Regions from separate parts of the Wansuia hejianensis genome, predicted to be linked through region 1. Evidence: a T-box and tRNA genes for the amino acid it is inferred to sense, from the RefSeq annotation. Region 1 holds a T-box; the other holds one or more tRNA genes.
What was found. A T-box is a leader RNA that pairs with one kind of tRNA and senses whether it is charged. The one in region 1 lies ahead of proS (proline--tRNA ligase), so its partner is inferred to be a tRNA-Pro.
Positions count from the first base shown of each region.

Region 2: it encodes a tRNA-Pro, which carries the amino acid that the T-box ahead of proS (proline--tRNA ligase) is inferred to sense. The anticodon was not compared.

Region 1 is NZ_CP060635.1:2,444,598-2,451,094, forward strand. It holds gene H9Q79_RS11330 (CCA tRNA nucleotidyltransferase) at 1-1,201, opposite strand, end outside; gene H9Q79_RS11335 (PaaI family thioesterase) at 1,744-2,157, shown strand; T-box leader at 2,200-2,412, shown strand; gene proS (proline--tRNA ligase) at 2,596-4,035, shown strand; gene H9Q79_RS11345 (deoxycytidylate deaminase) at 4,148-4,636, opposite strand; gene upp (uracil phosphoribosyltransferase) at 4,649-5,278, opposite strand; gene rpiB (ribose 5-phosphate isomerase B) at 5,310-5,747, opposite strand; gene H9Q79_RS11360 (arsenate reductase/protein-tyrosine-phosphatase family protein) at 5,744-6,205, opposite strand; gene H9Q79_RS11365 (L-threonylcarbamoyladenylate synthase) at 6,216-6,497, opposite strand, start outside.
Region 2 is NZ_CP060635.1:3,583,500-3,589,996, forward strand. It holds gene cysK (cysteine synthase A) at 1-71, shown strand, start outside; gene H9Q79_RS16380 (hypothetical protein) at 180-374, shown strand; gene H9Q79_RS16385 (rhodanese-like domain-containing protein) at 488-796, shown strand; gene yfcE (phosphodiesterase) at 927-1,469, shown strand; gene H9Q79_RS16395 (THUMP domain-containing class I SAM-dependent RNA methyltransferase) at 1,478-2,635, shown strand; gene H9Q79_RS16400 (XTP/dITP diphosphatase) at 2,687-3,298, shown strand; gene H9Q79_RS16405 (metallophosphoesterase family protein) at 3,295-3,777, shown strand; tRNA gene H9Q79_RS16410 (tRNA-Pro) at 3,908-3,982, shown strand; tRNA gene H9Q79_RS16415 (tRNA-Gly) at 4,008-4,078, shown strand; tRNA gene H9Q79_RS16420 (tRNA-Arg) at 4,098-4,171, shown strand; tRNA gene H9Q79_RS16425 (tRNA-His) at 4,265-4,338, shown strand; tRNA gene H9Q79_RS16430 (tRNA-Gln) at 4,359-4,430, shown strand; tRNA gene H9Q79_RS16435 (tRNA-Lys) at 4,439-4,511, shown strand; tRNA gene H9Q79_RS16440 (tRNA-Leu) at 4,586-4,665, shown strand; gene rho (transcription termination factor Rho) at 5,061-6,452, shown strand.

The DNA.
Region 1 (6,497 bases):
GAATGTCCCGTCCTGTGATCTCTAAGTCCTTCAGTTTCAGGCACTGGCCTGCCTTCATTATTCTTTCATATACCAAAGATACCTCTATAATCCGCTGAAGTTTCAGCGTCCTGTATGTCTCACTCTGCGCCAGGGTATCTGCATTCTGTACTTTAATCAGAAGCGGAAACAATTCCGTGCCGATCTTATGGACTGCGCGGCGCACTTCTTTTTCCTCAGGCTGCATCCTCCAGTCATGATATTTCACCAATGTGGTTACCTGGCGAATTGTACCGTTGTCCAGCTTCAGCCGCCTCATGACTGCCTTTGCCATCTCTGCTCCCAGAAGCCCATGCCCCTTAAAATGATCGATGCCATTCTCATCTGTAGTATGACAGGAAGGTTTTCCGATATCATGGAGCAGCATGGTCAGCCGAAGCGTCTTGTCCGCCTCCACAGCGCACATGCTTTTCAATGTGTGCTCTCCCACAGTATAGCAGTGGTGCGGATTATTCTGCGGAGTCCTCATCATTTCATCAAATTCTGGCAGAATAATTCTTGTTATTCCCGCTTCATAAGCCACTTTCAGATAATCCGGATGATCAGAGGTAATCAGCTTCATGAGCTCAGCACAGATCCTCTCCGCGCTGATTTTTTCGAGAGTCGGAGCCAGACGGATGATGCCTGCCACCGTATCTCTGTCAATTCCAAAGCTCAGCTGTGCTGAAAAGCGGACCGCCCGTAGTATCCTCAGAGCATCCTCCGAAAACCGTTCCATGGGGTCCCCCACACAGCGGATCACTTTTCTCTGAAGGTCGTCTATGCCTCCGTACAGATCCACCAGACCATCTTCCTCATTATATGCCATGGCATTGATCGTAAAATCCCTCCGTTTCAAATCCTCTGGAAGACTGGCCGTGAAGGTCACCTCCTCCGGATGCCTGGCATCTCTGTATTCCCCATCTATCCGGTAGGTAGTCACTTCATGAGGCTTACTGCCAACCAGAACCGTTACCGTCCCATGAGCAATACCCGTATCCACAGTCCTGTTAAAAATCTCCTTCACCTGTTCCGGGCGGGCTGACGTGGTAATATCCCAGTCATCCGGCCGCCTTCCCAGTATGCTGTCCCGGATACAGCCCCCTACCGCATATGCTTCAAAGCCGGCGGCATGAAGGCTGTCCAGGATTGCTTTTACAGTAGCAGGCAATTTTATCCTCAACGCTTTCGTCTCCTTCATTTCTTGTTCATTACTGTCCGCTACTATTGTAACATATCTCTTCCGGCTGTCAAAGGAACAATTTCACCAGATTACCATTCACAGCCCTATTATGGTTTTGTGGTTAGATGTATGGATACCTGAACGAAAAGCAGCGGGAGACCTAAGGCGGGAACCCTAATGGTCTTAGACGGTAGATTCCGGAATACAAGAAAGAAATACTGGCGCCAATTGACCACAATTAGTCAATAATGATTGTCTGAAACAATACCAGCGACACTTTCGGAGATCCTGGGTGAGGCGTTTTCGATCACCAGAAAGGCAGACAGGAGACGGGGTATCCCAAACACCTCCCCCCTCACCGACCAATTAAAATCAAGACCATAATTGCACTATGAATGTCAACTCCACCTATCTTTTACACCTCCAACGCATACTACAGCATATTGACAATTTCCCCCAAAGGACATACTATATTAACTGGATATGCAGCAGTTTAGGCTTCATCACTTACCGAGAGGACGAAACGGAGGATAACGACTGGTATGGATTTTGAAAGGTTAAAAGAACACCGGAATCATCTGAATGCTTTTGCCAATTATATAGGTCTTCATATCACACAGCTAGGCGAAGGATCTGCCCGGGCTGAAATGCCTGTCACAAAAGATCATCTGAATCCCATCGGCTCTGTCCATGGAGGGTGCCTTGCCACCATGGCCGACGTAGTGGGCGGGGCTGCTGCCAGCTCCTATGGTTATCAGGTTACAACTCTGGACGGCAACCTTCACTATCTGAGAGCCGGCCTGGATGTCACCTGTCTTTACGGAAAGGCCCGCGAGCTGAAACATGGCAAAAGAATTCTGGTCTATGAGGTTTCTGTTGAAGATCAGAATGGGACAGTGCTGGCAGAGGGGATTTTTACGTATATGTCTATGGGCAAGAAGATTTTAGAATCTTGACAAATCCTGCAATTTATCTTAGAATGAAACGGAATTAACAATAACAGAGCGTTGATAGGGAATAGTACATGTCAGAAGATCCTCAGAGAGAAAGCCATCCGGTGCAAGGCTTTCGTTTGGAAGATATGGAACCGGCCCCTGGAGCTGCCTGCGAGAAGCAGGACGTGCCGCCGCGTTAAGGCGATAAACGAGTGAGCCTTCTGTATCAGACGGCTAATGAGGGTGGTACCACCGAATTAATTGTCGGTCCCTGTCTGGGGACGGGCATTTTTTTATTTCATAGGAAGTTCTTCCTATGAAATAAAAACCCACCGGGGGATGCGCATTCCACGCTAAAGAAATATGGCCGCTAAGGCGACCGCGCTCCGGCGCGCGAGTCCGGCAAGCCGGACTCTTTGTATCTTTATAGGAGATCAAAAAAAGAGAAGGAGAACCATTATGGCAAAGGACAAAAAATTAGTAGAAGCCATCACATCCATGGAAGACGATTTCGCCCAGTGGTATACGGATGTGGTCACAAAAGCAGAGCTTGTAGGCTATACCAGCGTAAAGGGCTGCATGGTAATCAAACCGGCCGGCTACGCCATCTGGGAAAACATTCAGCATGAATTGGACCGCCGCTTTAAAGAAACAGGCGTGGAGAACGTATATCTGCCCATGTTTATTCCTGAAAGCCTTCTGGAGAAGGAAAAGGATCATGTAGAAGGTTTTGCTCCCGAGGTTGCCTGGGTCACCCACGGCGGACTGGAACCACTTCAGGAGCGCATGTGTGTACGTCCCACCTCTGAAACCCTTTTCTGTGACCTCTATTCCAGGGATGTCCACTCTCACAGGGATCTGCCGAAGATATATAATCAGTGGTGCTCTGTCGTGAGATGGGAAAAGACTACCCGCCCCTTCCTCCGTTCACGGGAATTTCTCTGGCAGGAAGGTCACACCGCGCACGCTACAGCAGAAGAAGCTGAGGCGCGCACCATCCAGATGCTGAACGTATATGCGGATTTCTGCGAGGAGGTGCTTGCGATACCGGTCATCAAAGGCCGGAAGACTGATAAGGAAAAATTTGCCGGCGCTGAGGCAACATACACCATCGAATCCCTGATGCACGACGGCAAGGCACTCCAGTCCGGCACCAGCCACAACTTCGGCGACGGTTTTGCAAAGGCTTTTGACATTCAATACGCCGACAAGGATAACACTCTGAAATATGTACACCAGACCTCCTGGGGCATGACCACCCGCATGATTGGCGCCCTGATCATGGTGCACGGCGACAACAGCGGCCTGGTTCTTCCGCCCAGAATCGCCCCCACCCAGGTCATGGTTATTCCCATCCGCCAGGACGCTGCGGGAGTTATGGACAAGGCCCTTGAAATCAGAGAAGCTCTGAAAGCCGCAGATATCCGCGTAAAACTGGATGATTCAGAAAAAAGCCCCGGCTGGAAATTCTCAGAACAGGAAATGCGCGGCATTCCCGTACGCGTGGAGCTCGGGCCAAAGGATATCGAAAACGGCCAGGCTGTCCTGGTCCGCCGGGATACCCGCGAGAAATATATAGTCTCTATAAACGAGATTCCAGCCAAAGCCGCAGAGCTGCTTGAGGAAATTCAGGCGAATCTGTACAATAAAGCTCTCGCTCACAGGAATTCTCATACCTACGATGTGACTACTTATGAGGAATTTGACAAAACCGTTAATCAGCGTCCAGGTTTCATACGCGCCATGTGGTGCGGCTGCCGGGAGTGTGAGGACAAGATTAAGGAAGATTTTGCCGCCACCTCGCGGTGTATTCCATTTGAGCAGGAGCAGTTAAGCGACGTCTGTGTCTGCTGCGGGAAACCTGCTAAAAAGATGGTATACTGGGGAAGAGCGTATTAATAAGCGGAAATAGCAGAGCGTTGTTTCACAGACACAGGGCCGGCCTGATCCAGATTCGATCAGGCCGGCCCAATATGTTCACTCCGCTTAGAACTTCCGGTAAATTACCCCCTCATACCGTAATTTCAATTTTCCGGTCCGTCGGCGTATATTTCTTGAACTGCACCCCCGCTGCCTGGAACATCATTTTAGAAGCCATTACCGCCGGAGTCCCGTCGTATTTATCGCTGTCATAGATTACCGTTTTGATTCCCGCCTGGATGATGGCCTTTGCGCACTCGTTGCATGGAAACAGGGATACATAGAGCTTTGCCCCCTCCAGGCTTCCTCCCCGGTAATTCAGGATCGCGTTCAGCTCACTGTGGGTTACGTAGACGTATTTCGTCTTCAGCGGGTCTTCATCGTCCCTTCCCCAGGGAAATTCATCATCCGAGCAGCCCATAGGAAATCCGTTATATCCCATGGAAAGTATTTTGTTGTCAGCGCTGACAATACAGGCCCCCACCTGTGAATTCGGATCTTTCGACCTCATTCCGGCCAGCTTTGCAACAGCCATAAAGTATTCGTCCCAGGTTATATAGTCTTTGCGCTTATCATTCATAACGGTACCTGCCTATTTCGTTCCGAAAATGCGGTCTCCCGCGTCACCCAGTCCCGGCACAATATATCCGTGATCGTTCAGATGGTCGTCCAGCGCCCCAATGAACAGATCCACGTCCGGATGCATCTCATGCATTTTCTTAATACCCTCAGGAGCCGCTATGATACACATGAAATGAATCTTCTTGGCCCCCTTTTCCTTCAGCATGGTAATAGCGGCCGTGGCAGAACCGCCGGTTGCCAGCATGGGATCTGTCACGAACACCTCGCGGCTGGCTATATCAGAAGGAAGCTTGCAGTAATACTCCACTGGCTCCAGCGTTTCCGGATCACGGTACAAACCAATGTGGCCTACTTTGGCGGCCGGTATGATCGTCAGCATACCTTCAACCATTCCCAGGCCGGCGCGCAGAATAGGCACTACCGCCATTTTCTTGCCTACCAACTTCTTGACGGTGGTCTGGCAGATTGGAGTGGTAATTTCCACATCCTCCAGAGGAAGCTCTCTGGCGGCCTCATAACACATCAGCATGGCCACCTCTCCGATCATCTCCCGGAATTCCTTTGAACTAGTATCTTCCCGGCGGATGATTCCGATCTTGTGCTGGATTAACGGGTGGTCCATAATAATTGTCTTTGCCATAATGATGCTCTCCTTCTTCTTTTGTCTTATATTATGTTTCCGGATGTTCAATTTTATAAATTCTTCTCTTATGACGTTCTTCCTCTGAAAAAGGAGTGTCAAGAAAGGTATCCACTATCTTCAGCGCCAGGCCGGCTCCTACCACGCGTCCGCCCATGGCCAGAATATTCGCATCGTTATGCAGCCGTGTCGCTTCTGCAGAAAAACAGTCGCTGCACAGTGCGGCACGGATTCCTGGCATTTTATTGGCCGTGATGGAGATGCCGATTCCCGTTCCGCAGATCAGGATGCCCTTTTCGCAGCTTCCCTCCTGTACCGCATGCCCTACCTGCCGCGCATAATCCGGATAATCCACCGAATCCCTGCTGTAACATCCAAAATCCTGATATGGGATCCCTCTCTTATCCAGATGCTTTTTCACTTCCTGCATTAACTCGTAACCGCCGTGGTCACATCCCAAACCGATCATTTTTTCAGTTCCTCCTCATTTAATTGTATCACCAGCCTGTTGATCAGAGCTTCCAGGGTTTCATAGCACTTTCCATAAGCGGACAGCGGCGCTCCGTACAACGGGGCCACATCCTCACTCACTCCTGTATATTCCGCAATCGTATACACGTTCAGCGCGTTTGTATAGCCTGTCCGGATTTTTTCCTTCTGTGCTTCTTCCATCGTCAGAAGCAGCACCTTCCCGCTGATATCTTCCTGGGACAGCTGGGTAGCCGCATGCTCTTTTGCCGTCAGCCCGTTGCTGACCAGAACTGCTTCCGCCTTCTGGTTAACCGGCTCTGGGAAAAGGACCACAAGACCCCTGGAGCAGACCTTCAGCGGTGACAACAGATATTTTTTCTGCATGATCGCTGATGCCATCGGAGCTCTGTCCGTATCATCAGAATCCACGAATATTAATTTGTCGTATTTTTTCACGCCGGTCACCTCACTGTATCTCGACTATCTCATGTCCTGCCGCCTTCAGAAGGCGATTCATGATCGCCTGTCCCATCCGAGGTGTGTAAAAAGATTCTGAATATATATATTCTACGCCGTCTTCATCAAATCTGCGCAAAACCTCATATAAATGGCGCGCGATGCTCTCTTCCTCGGCTCTGCACCCAATACTGTATATGATTCCCTCCGGATATTCCCCTCTGGTCTCGGACGTGCAAATAACGCCAGTCTTATAACCAGCGTCTATTTTCTCATGAACGAGCTCTCTGAT
Region 2 (6,497 bases), 1.1 Mb from region 1:
AAACAGTGGTGACAGTTCTTCCGGATACGGCGGAACGGTATTTCAGCACCCCTCTTTTCGGCGGCGAATAACACAATAATAGTTAAAAAAATTTTCGATTATTTTAAGTGCATAATTTCTCCCTGACCAGGAACAATAGTATCGTAACCAAAAACAAAAAACGTCAGGAGGAATTACAAATGGCTAAAAATTACAGCAGCGATGCTTCCAACCAGAATAAGACCAACAGCACAAACGAAAACAACAATACGAACGAAACCAGCAAGAACAGCAAAAACTGTGGGAGCAAGAATACCACCAGCAAGAACAGTTCTAGCAAGAACTCCACATCCAAATCTGCTTATGATATGGATGATGAATCTGAAAGATACTAAACAGTAAAATACTGTACGGTAGGAAAAGGGGCGCTGCGGCGTCCCTTTTTTTCTGTCAAAACGTTCCGAAGAGGGGCTGCATATATTAATAAAAAAGAGAAGAAGGGATATGTGTGACAGGTCTGGAGCCGATATCGGCGGATATGATTGATTTCTACGTGGGGAGGCCTGACGTAGTAATAATAGATTTACGTTCCGAAGAGGAATTTACCTCTGGACATATCAGAGGTGCGGTGAATATACCTTATGACGATGCGGAAGAAAAAATTCAATATTCCAGGCGCAAGGTACTGCTGCTCTATTGCGAGCGCGGAGCGTCAAGCCTGGCAATGGGGAAACAGCTTGCTGAGAGAGGTTATCAGGTGAAAAGTGTAATCGGAGGGATCCGGGCCTACAGAGGGCGTAATTTTGTGATCGCCTGACAAGTGAACAGCAACCAGGCTGTGACGTCATGTCTCTGCCGGGGCGGGGAACAGCTTGCGCTGTTCTGTAAGGTATGTTATGATAAAAAAATCGAAAAACAAAAGATATTTTAGCAGGGAGGATAGATTCATGAAGTATATGATAGCTTCCGATATTCACGGCTCTGCTTTATACTGCGGCAAGATGCTGAGAGCATATGAAAGGGAACAGGCTGACCGGCTATTGCTGCTGGGAGATATTCTTTATCATGGACCCCGCAACGATCTTCCGGAAGAATACAGTCCTAAAGAGGTTGCGGCAATGCTGAATGGCAGCAGAGAAAAGCTGCTCTGTATCCGGGGTAATTGCGATGCAGAGGTAGATCAGATGGTTCTTCAATTTCCGATACTGGCAGATTATGCCTTGATTTCTGAGTGCGGCCGGACTTACTATCTGAGCCATGGGCATATTTACAATGAAAAGAATCTTCCTCCGCTGATGGAATCAGACGTTTTTATTTACGGCCACACCCATGTGCCGCGGGCGGACAGGCAGGGGAAGAGAGTATTCTTCAATCCTGGCTCAGTGTCGCTGCCCAAGGAGGGGAATCCTCCCAGCTATGGGATTCTGGAGGATGGGAAGTTTCTTGTCAAAACATTTGAAGGCACAGTGCTTAGGGAACTGCGGCCATAAGGAGCAATATGGACATATATGAGTTGATCGCTCCCTGCCACTTTGGCCTGGAGTCGGTGATGAAACGGGAGATTCTGGATCTGGGTTATGAGATAAGTTCGGTGGAGGACGGAAAGGTAACATTCCTGGGAGACGCGGAGGCAATTGCCTATGCCAACATCTTCCTGAGGACTACGGAGAGGGTGCTTCTGAAGGTGGGACAGTTTCAGGCGGAGAGCTTTGAAGAGCTGTTTGAGCAAACGCGCGCCCTGCCCTGGGAGAATTATATCCCCAAAGACGGGAAATTTTGGGTTGCGAAGGCTAATTCTATTAAAAGCAAGCTGTTCAGCCCTTCAGATATTCAGTCTGTCATGAAAAAGGCCATTGTGGAGCGGCTAAAGGAACACTATCGTGTGGAATGGTTTCCGGAGGACGGGGCCAGCTATCCGATCCGGGTATCTTTTTTGAAAGATCAGGCGGTAATTGGCCTGGACACGACGGGGGTTTCTCTGCATAAGAGAGGATACCGACAGCTGACGGCCAAGGCACCGATCACAGAGACGCTGGCGGCTGCTCTTCTGATGCTAACGCCCTGGAAGAGGGAACGTATTCTGGTGGACCCTTTTTGCGGCAGCGGGACCTTCGTTATAGAAGCAGCGATGATGGCAGCAGTCATAGCCCCCGGCATGAACCGGACATTTCTGGCACAGCAGTGGAGAGAACTGGTTCCAGAGAAGTGCTGGCGTGATGCCCTGGAAGAGGCAAGGGAACAGGTGGATCTTTCGGTGGCAACTGATATTCAGGGGTATGATATCGACGGTGAGATCATCAAAGCAGCCAGAGAAAATGCCAGGCTGGCCGGCGTGGAGCAAATGATACATTTTCAGCAGAGGGCAGTATCAGAATTGTCGCATTCCGGAAAATATGGATTTATAGTGACAAATCCCCCTTATGGAGAACGGCTGGAGGAAAAATCGGCGCTCCCCGAAATATACCGTACCCTGGGAGAACGTTTTTCGCAGTTAGATACCTGGTCGCTGTATCTCATCACCAATTTTGAGGATGCCCAGCGCTGTATAGGCAGGCAGGCGGCCAAGAACAGAAAAATCTACAACGGAATGCTGAAAACTTATTTTTACCAGTATCCGGGACCAAAGCCGCCAAAAAGAACAGAAAAAATCCAGTAGAAATTGTCAACCTACCCCAAATCGTGTATAATACGGAGGATAAAGAGTAATATGTACCAGATAATTTTTGCTACCGGAAATGCCGGAAAGATGAAAGAAGTCCGGGAGATCCTCGCAGACCTTCCCGCGCAGGTCCTGTCAATGAAAGAGGCAGGAATAGACACAGACATTGTGGAGGACGGCACCTCATTTGAGGAGAATGCGGTCATAAAAGCGAGAGCGGTTGCCGGCGCCCTGGGCGAAAGGGAAAAGGCGGTAGTGCTGGCGGATGATTCAGGTCTGGAGATAGACTGGCTGAATGGAGAACCGGGCATATATTCAGCGCGCTACATGGGCGAGGATACTTCCTACAGGATTAAAAACGCCAATCTGATTGCCCGCCTGGACGGTGTCCCTCCCGAAAAAAGGACGGCCCGTTTTGTCTGTGCCATCGCAGCAGTGCTTCCGGACGGGGAGGTACTTACGACCCGTGGAGTTATAGAGGGGAAGATCGGCTATGAGGAACGGGGGGCCAACGGATTCGGATACGATCCTATTTTCTATCTGCCGGATATGAGCAGAACGACGGCAGAGCTGACTCCTGCGGAGAAAAACGCAGTCAGCCATCGGGGAAATGCCTTAATGGCGATGAAAAAGGAATTGTCGGAGAGGATGCAGGGATGAAAGTTTTGGTTGTAAGCGATACTCATGGACATGCGGAACAGATTAAGAGGGTTCTGGATAAGACCGGGGCTGTTGATGCTCTTGTACACTGTGGGGATATTGAGGGGCAGGAGGAATATATCCGCAGGCTGGCGGATTGTCCCTGCTATATGGTTGCGGGGAATAATGACTGGGGAACTGACCTGAACAGAGAGATTTTGCTGACACTGGATGATTACCGGGTATTTATCACTCATGGGCATTCTTATGGAGTGTCTCTGGGAACGGAGCGGATTCGGGATGAAGCGGCCAGCCGGAATGTGCAGATCGCAATTTTCGGCCACACGCACAGGCCTCTGATCGATACCGAGGATAACCTGACATTGCTCAATCCCGGTTCCCTCTGTTATCCGCGCCAGATCGGCAGGAAACCTACATATCTGGTCATCAATATAGACAGGGATCATGAGGCTCATTATGCCATCGGACAGCTGGATTAGGGACCTGATTTGCGGCGCGCAGTTTACAGAAAAAAAGTATTGACAAGTTGTGGTTTATATAATATACTATAACTTGCGTTAAGCGCTGGTTTGCCCAAAACCAGTGCAGATAGCGGATTCTGTGACCTTTCGGGGTGTGGCTCAGCTTGGCTAGAGCGCCTGGTTTGGGACCAGGAGGTCGCAGGTTCGAATCCTGTCACCCCGACTGACAGCCCGTATTGGGCATGCGTGCAGGTGTAGTTCAATGGTAGAACACCAGCCTTCCAAGCTGGATACGTGGGTTCGATTCCCATCACCTGCTTTGTACCGTAAGGTACTACGTGTTTGTAGCTCAGTTGGATAGAGCAACGGCCTTCTAAGCCGTGGGTCGGGGGTTCGAATCCCTTCAAGCACGTTTTCGCTTATAAGCGGATAGGGTGAAAGGTAATCCATTCACTCTCAGTGCAGATGTATTTCTTCCGCCGGAAGAACTCGGCACATGAATATGGTGGGTATAGCGCAGTTGGTTAGCGCGCCAGATTGTGGCTCTGGAGGCCAAGGGTTCGAATCCCTTTATCCACCCTGCCGTGATGGCGAAACATTGGGCTATCGCCAAGCGGTAAGGCACAGCACTTTGACTGCTGCATACGCTGGTTCGAATCCAGCTAGCCCAGTCACTTACGGAGCATTAGCTCAGGTGGTAGAGCACTTGACTTTTAATCAAGTTGTCCGGGGTTCGAATCCCCGATGCTTCACGAAGAATGGATGATGACTTTTACTCTTAGGAATGGGATTCGTGAGGGCAGAAGTCATCATCTGTTTTATATACGCGGCTATGGCGGAATTGGCAGACGCGGCGGGTTTAGGTCCCGTTGGGAAACCATGCAGGTTCAAGTCCTGTTAGCCGCAGAGGAATGGGCCACTGCAAAATGATTGTTCCACGAGGGCTAGTTTTTCCGGACGGAATGCGGAATTATTTGCCTGCCGGTGGTTTCTGTTTTGCAGCGGCCCTGTTTTAATACTCAGCCGGCACAGCATGAGAAGTGCTAAATCAGTCCCTGTCCGTTATCAGTTGTATTTATAATGAAGAAAAAGAGGCTGCAGGGGCACGAAGATGGATAAATTCTGTCGAAAAAAAATAGTTGAGTTTTATACCCCCTTTTGCTATACTATATATAGTGTTTTGGCATATTGTGGATTTTGCCATCTATACACAGACGTATTATCCCGTCTATTGACACTTGTCAGTCAATCTCAAAAATCCCCGTTGTGAACAATAGAAAGATGTGAGGAATAGAACCATGATGAAAGAAAAATATGAGTCTTTGCCATTAAGTGAACTGAGGCAGGTCGCTAAGGCCAGAGGTCTGAAGGGGATTTCAACCCTGCGCAAGGAACAGCTGGTAGAGCGGATGCTGCAGGAAGATGAAAAGGAGAAGACGGAAAAGCCAGAGAGACCAGACCCGGAAACAGAGGAAAAGCCAGACAGATCTGAACGGGCAGACGGAGGGAAAGGCCGTCCGGTAAATGACGGTGAAGAGCATCCGAAATCAGATTTCCAGGCATTGGACAGCGGCCAGGAGGTCTGCGGGATCCTGGAAGTGCTGGCGGACGGATATGGGTTTATCCGTTCAGACAATTTCCTGCCCGGTGACAATGATGTATATGTATCCCCTTCCCAGATCCGCAGGTTTGGACTGAAGACCGGTGACGTGCTGAAGGGAAATACCAGGGTTAAATCACAGAATGAGAAGTTTTCAGCCTTATTATATGTTAAGAATATCAATGGGATGAGCCCTCATGAGAGCTCAAAACGTTTTAATTTTGAAGATATGACGCCGATCTTTCCGGATCACAGAATTCATCTGGAGAGGCCCGGCGGAAGTCTGGCCATGAGGATCGTAGATCTGGTCAGCCCCATCGGTAAGGGGCAGAGGGGGATGATCGTATCGCCTCCGAAAGCTGGAAAAACCACACTTCTGAAGGACGCAGCCAAATCAATCCTGCGCAACAATCCGGAGATGCATCTTATGATCCTGCTGATTGACGAGCGGCCGGAGGAAGTGACCGATATAAAGGAGACGGTGCAGGGGCCAAATGTGGAAGTGATCTACTCTACCTTTGATGAACTGCCGGAGCACCACAAGAGGGTGTCTGAGATGGTTATTGAACGTGCAAAGCGCCTGGTAGAGAACAAAAGGGACGTAGTGATTTTTATTGACAGCATTACCCGTCTGGCGCGAGCCTATAACCAGGTGGTGCCGCCCAGCGGAAGAACACTCTCCGGTGGTCTGGACCCGGCGGCCCTCCATATGCCGAAGCGTTTCTTCGGCGCGGCCCGGAATATGCGTGAAGGCGGAAGCCTGACGATTCTGGCAACGGCGCTTGTGGATACGGGAAGCAAGATGGACGATGTGGTCTATGAAGAATTCAAGGGAACCGGCAATATGGAACTGGTCCTGGATCGTAAGCTTCAGGAAAAACGGGTCTTCCCCGCTATTGACATTGTGAAGTCCGGGACCAGGCGAGAAGACCTGCTGCTGACAACAGAGGAGCAGGAAGCCGTCAGCAGCATGCGGCGAGCACTGAACGGTATGAAGTCCGACGAGGCGGCAGAAAATATCCTGAACATGTTTGCGCGCAGCCGCAATAACGCTGAACTGGTTCAGGTACTGAGAAAACAAAAAATCATTTAATTACTTGCAATTATCAGGGGGATATGATATAATTGCTAAGCTGTT